3 regions of the Halomonas sp. PAMB 3264 genome follow, and region 1 is predicted to be linked to each of the others. Evidence: predicted binding sites of a transcription regulator. Region 1 holds the regulator's gene; each other region holds the start of a gene.
What was found. Region 1 encodes FliA, which starts transcription of late flagellar genes. Its sites were predicted from a motif close to CTAAAGTTNNNNNNNNNNCNGCCGATA; they were not measured.
Positions count from the first base shown of each region.

Region 1 (2,268 bases):
ACACCAGGGGCCCAAACGGCTGTTGGCGCTGCATGAGCCGGGCCTGCCCCGCGCCGGGCTGCTCGAGAATCTGCGCGCGGCGGCGGCGGCGTACCTGGGGATCGAACTGCTGCTTTTGGCCAGGTAGGCCATACTGAGTGAGCCACTATGGTTAGGTTATGCTAATGAGAAACGTCATTCTCGCAGCGCTGAGTGGGGTGGTGGCCAGCGGGCTTTCGCTGTCGGCCCTGGCGGGCGGGGGCAGCTGGAGTGTCGATACGACCGGGCTGATGGTCGCGATGAGCGACCGGGCAAGTGCCAGCCAGGCGCTCGCGCCGCCGCCCAGTGCCGAGATTCATCAGGGGCGCATCGAGCGCGTCAACTGGCGCTTCGAAGCGCCGCCGGGGGCCGATATCCATGCCTGGCTTTGCCACCCGGAGCGCTGCGTCGCCCTCGACGGCCAGCGCGGCAGTGCCACCGGCCTTGCCGGGCTCAATGCCGGCGCGCCGCTCGAGTTTCGTTTCGCGTTGGGGCGTGGCCAGCCGCCGGTGAGGGTGAGAGGGCTTCAAGTGATTGTGAACTATCAGTGACCAGCGATTAGCCAGGGGCACGCCGATGTATACAGCAAAGGGAAGAATCCAACACAGCGATATGGTCAACCAGCACATGCCGCTGGTGCGTCGCCAGGCGCTGGCGTTGCAAGTTCGTTTGCCGGCCAGCATCGAGCTCGACGATCTGATCCAGGCCGGCATGGTAGGGCTTTTAGAGGCGCTGGGGCGTTTTGATGCCGCCCAGGGGGCGAGCTTCGCCACCTTTGCTAGCCAGCGAATTCGCGGGGCGATGGTCGACGAGCTGCGCACCCGGGACTGGCTGCCGCGCAGCGTACGCCGCTCGGCCCGGGCCATGGACGAGTCCGTGCGCCGGCTGGAGCAAAGCCTGGGGCGCGCCCCGGAAGAGAGCGAGATCGCCCGCGACCTGGACATCCCGCTCGATGAGTATCAGCAGCTGCTGGCGGACACCAACAGCGGCCACCTGCTGCCCTTCGAGGAGCTTCTGGAAGAGGGCAGCGAGCCGCTTCAGGAGTCGCTGAACGCGCCTTTCGAGGAGCTGCTGGACGGCCAGCAGCGCGACACTCTGATTGCCGCGATCGAAGCGCTGCCGGAGCGCGAAAAGCTGTTGATGGCGCTCTACTACCAGGAAGAGCTCAACCTCAAGGAGGTGGGCGCGGTACTGGGCGTCACCGAGTCGCGCGTATCGCAGCTGCACAGCCAGGCCATCAGCCGTTTACGGGCGCGTCTGCACGAGCCGGACTGAGCCGTTTTCACCGTTAATCCCTACCGGCGAGGAGCCGTCGATGAACCCCTCTACCCTGATTGGAATAGGCGCCAGCATCCTGTTGCTGGTGAGCGTACTGTTCTTTACCGCGGAGTCCGCGGCAAGCTTTATCAACCTGCCCGGGCTTGCCATCGTCATCACCGGCACGCTGGCGGCGACCTTCATCAGCTATCCGCTCAAGGAGGTGGTGCGCGTGGTCCGCCTGGTGGGGCTGGTATTTCGCCGCGAGAATACCTTCGTGCGCGACGACATCGACGAGCTGGTCTCCATGGCCAGGCTCTGGTTCAAGGGCGACGTGCGCGCGGTAGAGCGCGAGCTCGAACACACCCGCAACCCGTTCTTGCGCACCGGCATCCAGCTCGTCATCGCCAACACCAAGGAAGACGAGATCTTTGACATGCTGCGCTGGCGCATCGCCAGGCTCAAGGCGCGCGAGCACGCCGAGGCGCAGATCTTTCGCACCATGGCGACCTATGCCCCGGCGTTTGGCATGATCGGCACCCTGGTCGGGCTGGTCAACATGCTCGAAGTCATGGACGCGGGGGATCTCGAGGTGATCGGGCCGCGCATGGCGGTGGCGCTTCTCACCACCTTCTACGGCATCCTACTGGCGAATCTGGTGTTCAAACCGGTGGCGGTGAAGCTCGAGCGGCGCACCGAGGAGCGCCTGATCACCATGAACATGGTGCTCGAAGGCATTTCGCTGATCACCAAGCGCCGGCTGCCGTCGTTCATCGAAGAGACGCTGAACTCGTTCGTGGCCAACTACCACGATGAGATCAACGACCCCCATGTGAAGCCGCGCCCAGGCAGCGGCGTCGCGGCGAAAGGCTAGCGCCATGCTCAATTGTGACGCCCGCCACGCGCTGGAATCGCCCTTCACCGGCGGCGACGGCGAGGAGGGGTGGCTGACCAGCTACCTCGACGTGTTGACGCTTCTGATCACGCTGTTCG
Region 1 covers NZ_CP134866.1:3,566,049-3,568,316, reverse strand. Annotated here, with positions in the region: gene RN347_RS16305 (hypothetical protein) at 1-127, shown strand, start outside; gene RN347_RS16300 (flagellar protein FlhE) at 165-569, shown strand; gene RN347_RS16295 (RNA polymerase sigma factor FliA) at 595-1,293, shown strand; gene RN347_RS16290 (MotA/TolQ/ExbB proton channel family protein) at 1,334-2,149, shown strand; gene RN347_RS16285 (OmpA family protein) at 2,154-2,268, shown strand, end outside.

Region 2 (2,268 bases), 390 kb from region 1:
GGTGCAAACCATGGAAGGTGGTCTCGATCAGATCAACGACAACCTGCAACGTATTCGTGAGCTGGCGGTGCAGGGCGCTAACGATACCAACACGGAAGAAGATCGCGCGGCGATTGCCACCGAGATCACTGAGCGTATTGAAGAAATTGATCGTGTTGCGGGTAGCAACAACTTCAACGGTACTAACTTGCTGGACGGCGTTAGTACTGACGACCTGGAAATTCAGATCGGCGCGAACACCACTGACGATGACACCATTTCAGTAAGCCGCTTTGACGCCACTAGCGACAACCTGGGCGCGGTGAGTGGTGGGGTTGCCAACCTGGAGGCAGCGGCCACCGCGGTATCAGGTGGTGGTGACCATAGTGATTTCCAATCTTTGATTAATTCAGTGGATAGCGCCGTAAAAGAATTGGACACTAATCGTGCGGAGCTGGGTGCCACGCTCAACCGTTTCGATTCGGTGATCGACAACCTGGCAACGACCGAAACCAACCTTTCCGAAGCTCGGTCGCGCATCGAAGATGCCGACTACGCGGATGAGGTCTCCAACATGACCCGCGCTAATATCCTCCAGCAGGCGGGCACCTCCATGCTGGCGCAGGCTAACCAGACGCCGCAGTCCGTACTGTCTCTGCTGGGTTAATTGCTCGAGCAGTAGCACAACGAGTGAAGTGAACGACGGGGCCGCAAGGCCCCGTTTTTCGTTGGGCGCCTCCCGCATTTTTTCTCATGTGAATCGCGCGAAAGGCCTAAAGAAGTACCTCCAACAGCCGTTAATTATAATAACGGCGATGCAAGCGCCGATTTAAAGGCCTCTTCTGGGCCACTAAACACAGAGGATTACCCCATGTCCGTCATCAATACCAACATTACTTCCATGATTGGCCAGAACAACCTGAGCAAGTCCCAGGGCATGCTGGCTCAGGCGCAGGAGCGTCTCTCTTCCGGCCTGCGTATCAACAGCGCTTCCGACGACGCAGCGGGCCAGGCCATCGCTAACAAGATGACCGCCCAGATCAAGGGTATGGATCAGGCGAGCCGTAACGCCAGCGACGGTATCTCGCTCGTTCAAACCATGGAAGGCGGTCTGGACCAGATCAACGACAACCTGCAGCGTATTCGCGAATTGGCGGTTCAGGGCGCCAACGATACCAACACCGCCGATGACCGTACTGCGATCACCACTGAGATCAACGAGCGTCTGGCCGAGATCGACCGCGTAGCAGGCAGCAACAACTTCAACGGCACTAGCTTGCTCAATGCCAGCGGCAGCCTGAGCATTCAGGTTGGCTCCAACACCGATTCCGAAGACGTGATTAGTGTCAAGACCGTCGATGCGACTGTGGCGGGTCTGGGCTTAGCAAGCGGCAGTGAAATCACCGGCACCACATTTGCCGTTAGTGGTGGCACCGCAGCCCACAGCAGCTTCCAGAATCTAATCGACTCCGTCGATGCCGCGACCAAGACTCTGGACACCAACCGCGCAACCTTGGGTGCCACGCTGAACCGCTTCGACTCCGTAATCGACAACCTGGCGACCACCTCGACCAACCTGTCCGAAGCGCGCTCACGAATCGAAGACGCCGATTACGCGAAAGAAGTGTCCAACATGACTCGCGCCAACATCCTTCAGCAGGCGGGTACCTCCATGCTGGCCCAGGCGAACCAGACGCCGCAGTCTGTACTGTCTCTGCTGGGTTAATTCTTTCAGCGGTACAACTAATGAAACAACCGAACGGGGCCAAAAGGCCCCGTTTTCTTTTAGGTGGCTCAGTGTCAGCTCCTTTACACGTTTCCTACCAGGCCAGCCTAAAGCGTGGCGTCGCACATTCGGTAACTATAATTATCTCCTTCGCAACCCTGGTTCCTGAAGCAGTCCATGGAATACCTGCTTAAAAACCGGTGCATTTGCCTCTTTGGTACACGTGGTCGCGAAGTAGACTAGGCAGACTGCCACTTTTTTGCGAGCTGCCTAATGGCCAAGACGACTCCCGCCACACCCAAACGTAAACCTCGTTTGCTATGGGCCAACCCGTTCTGCCTTTTGGATACGTCCAGCGGTGCAAGCATGACCGTACGCCAAATGCTGCTTCAGTTAGTGGCCAATGGGTATGACGTCAAAGTGCTGGGAGCGACGGTATTCGACAACCCCAAGGGAATGGCGATTCTCAAGGAGCAGTTCGCTGATCTCGATTCCCATCTGCACCAGTTGATTGACGCGAAAGATGGTCCTCTGACTCATCAGATGCTCGTGAGCTACAGCTA
Region 2 covers NZ_CP134866.1:3,179,716-3,181,983, reverse strand. Annotated here, with positions in the region: gene RN347_RS14390 (flagellin) at 1-646, shown strand, start outside; gene RN347_RS14385 (flagellin) at 851-1,705, shown strand; gene RN347_RS14380 (glycosyltransferase) at 1,979-2,268, shown strand, end outside.
Region 2: a site for FliA is predicted at 753-779, ahead of RN347_RS14385 (flagellin). Genes of this name have one in related genera too.

Region 3 (2,268 bases), 380 kb from region 1:
TAGTTCGACCAACCGCTGGTCGAGCGAGTCGATTACGCCGGCTTCAATCGCCGCACCGGTAATGGCCGCCAGCACCGTCTTGGAGAGCGACTTCACGTTGACCGGCGTGCTCGTCCCCGGCCCACCCTGATGAAATTCGTGTACCCGATGCCCGTCCACCGCCACCACGACCGTATGCAGCCGGTCGAGCGCGCCGGCCTGCTCATCGAGCGCCTTGAAGGCCGCGTCGGAGGGCGTTTGGGCAAGCGCCCCTTCGCTCAAGAGCGCTAACCCCAGCACGAGCATCACCGCTTGAGAGAACATTCGCACGCGCATGGGTTTTCCTTTTTGTAATGCCAACGAGGCTTTCAAAAAGCGTAGAGCGTGCGCGCGCCAGGCGCACGTAAATTACGCAAACCGCCCCAAAGCCTGCTAGTCTGAGGATGTTGCCTCGATGGGTAAGCAACCCTTTGATTTTCCTAAAACGCAAAAAAGCAAGGAGCGCCGCAATGCGTAACATCATCTATATCGTGGGTCTGGTCGTCGTCGTGCTGTTCATTCTTTCGATGCTTGGCCTGCGCTAATCAAGGCGCCGTGCCAAACACAAACGCCCGCAAATGCGGGCGTTTTTACGTTCGAGCGGAGCCTTTTGCGCTAGGCGCAGTCCGCCGCGCCCTGGCCGAACAGGTCGAACATGATGTCCCGGCCAAGGGAGGTCAGCACGAAACGCCCTTCCTGATTGGTCATTCCCGCCGCGTTTGATTCAAGCATTTCACGACACGCCGCCCAGCCCGCATCCTGCTCATCGAGCGCCGCGATCTCGCGCTTTGCCAACCCGCAGCCGGGCAGCGTCACGGTTTCCAACACATGACCGTTCACGTACAAAAGCTCTGCCAGTGTGAACAGGCACTGACGCAGCCGAGACGCGTCTACGGCGGCAGAGGCGGCGGGGGTGTCACCTTCGCAGGGCATTGAATGCTCCATCGATTAACGAACAACGTTTCCCTAGTGTAATGGAGCTGACCTATTTAGACCAAGGTCTAAGTTTTTGGCGTGTTCAACGCTTGGGCTCGGTACGTATTGCGCCCTGCGGTTATTTCCTCTTGGGTGGCTCTTTTAACCGAAAAAGTCGTAAAGATTACAGAAAATAACCGTTTACTAAGTTAAAAGTGTGATAAAGGCTAAAGACACTGCGCGATTTGCCGATAATCAATGCATTGACACAGGCAAATTTCAGCTCGCCTAAAGAGCAGGCGATCACATTTAAAGGGGCAGCAATCGATGGCTTCCATATCTTCACTGGGCATTGGCTCGGGGCTCGATTTAAACGGGCTATTGGATCAGCTTCAAACCGCCGAGCGCGCCAAACTTCAGCCCATTGCCGAGCAGGTTCAATCTGCCAACACGACCGTCTCTGCCTATGGAGCGCTCAAAAGCGCGGTTTCCACGTTCCAGGATGCCACCCAGGCGTTGAACGATACGTCGTCGTTTGAAAGCCTCACCACCAATGTCGAGGGCGACGGTGTTATCGCCATTGCGTCCAGCGAAGCACAGGCGGGCCGGTACGACGTAGAGGTCGATCAACTGGCAACTGCTGGTAGCCTCGTGACAGAGCGTTTGGATAGCGCTGACGAAAGTGTTGTCAGCGGTGAGCAGACGCTCAGCTTCGCACTGACTGAAGGCAGTATGCCCGAGATCACGATCGCCGATGGCAGTTCGCTTGAAGACATTCGAGACGCCATCAACGATCAAGGCGGCGGTCAGGTGACTGCCTCTATCATCAACGACGGGCAAGGGTATCGGCTCTCGGTCATGTCGAGCGAGACCGGCGCTGATGCCAGTATCGAAAGTACCAATTTCTCGACCATTCTATCCGGTGATGGCACCACCTCGGACACTCAGGTCGTGCAAAAGGGACAGAACGCGGCATTCAACGTCAACGGTATCGATATCGTCAGTGCCTCCAACCAGGTCGAGGGCGCCATTCAAGGAATGACCTTGACGCTCACGGAGGCCGGTACTTCGAGTACCATCAAGGTCGAGCAGGATAATGAAGCACTGCGTGAGAACGTGAATACCTTTGTGGAAAGCTTCAACACGCTCAAGAGCACCTTGAATACCTTGACCAACTTCGATGTGGAAACGGGCCAGTCGGGAGGCTTGAACGCTGATGCGACCACACGAGCCGTCGAGCGCGAGCTCCGTCAGGCTATTAGCGGTATGACCGGCGGTGACGGCTTCAACGTACTGTCCGACGTCGGCATTTCATTGCAAACCGACGGTACGCTA
Region 3 covers NZ_CP134866.1:3,187,522-3,189,789, reverse strand. Annotated here, with positions in the region: gene RN347_RS14425 (serine hydrolase) at 1-315, opposite strand, end outside; gene RN347_RS14420 (hypothetical protein) at 634-951, opposite strand; gene fliD (flagellar filament capping protein FliD) at 1,261-2,268, shown strand, end outside.
Region 3: a site for FliA is predicted at 1,161-1,187, ahead of fliD (flagellar filament capping protein FliD). Genes of this name have one in related genera too.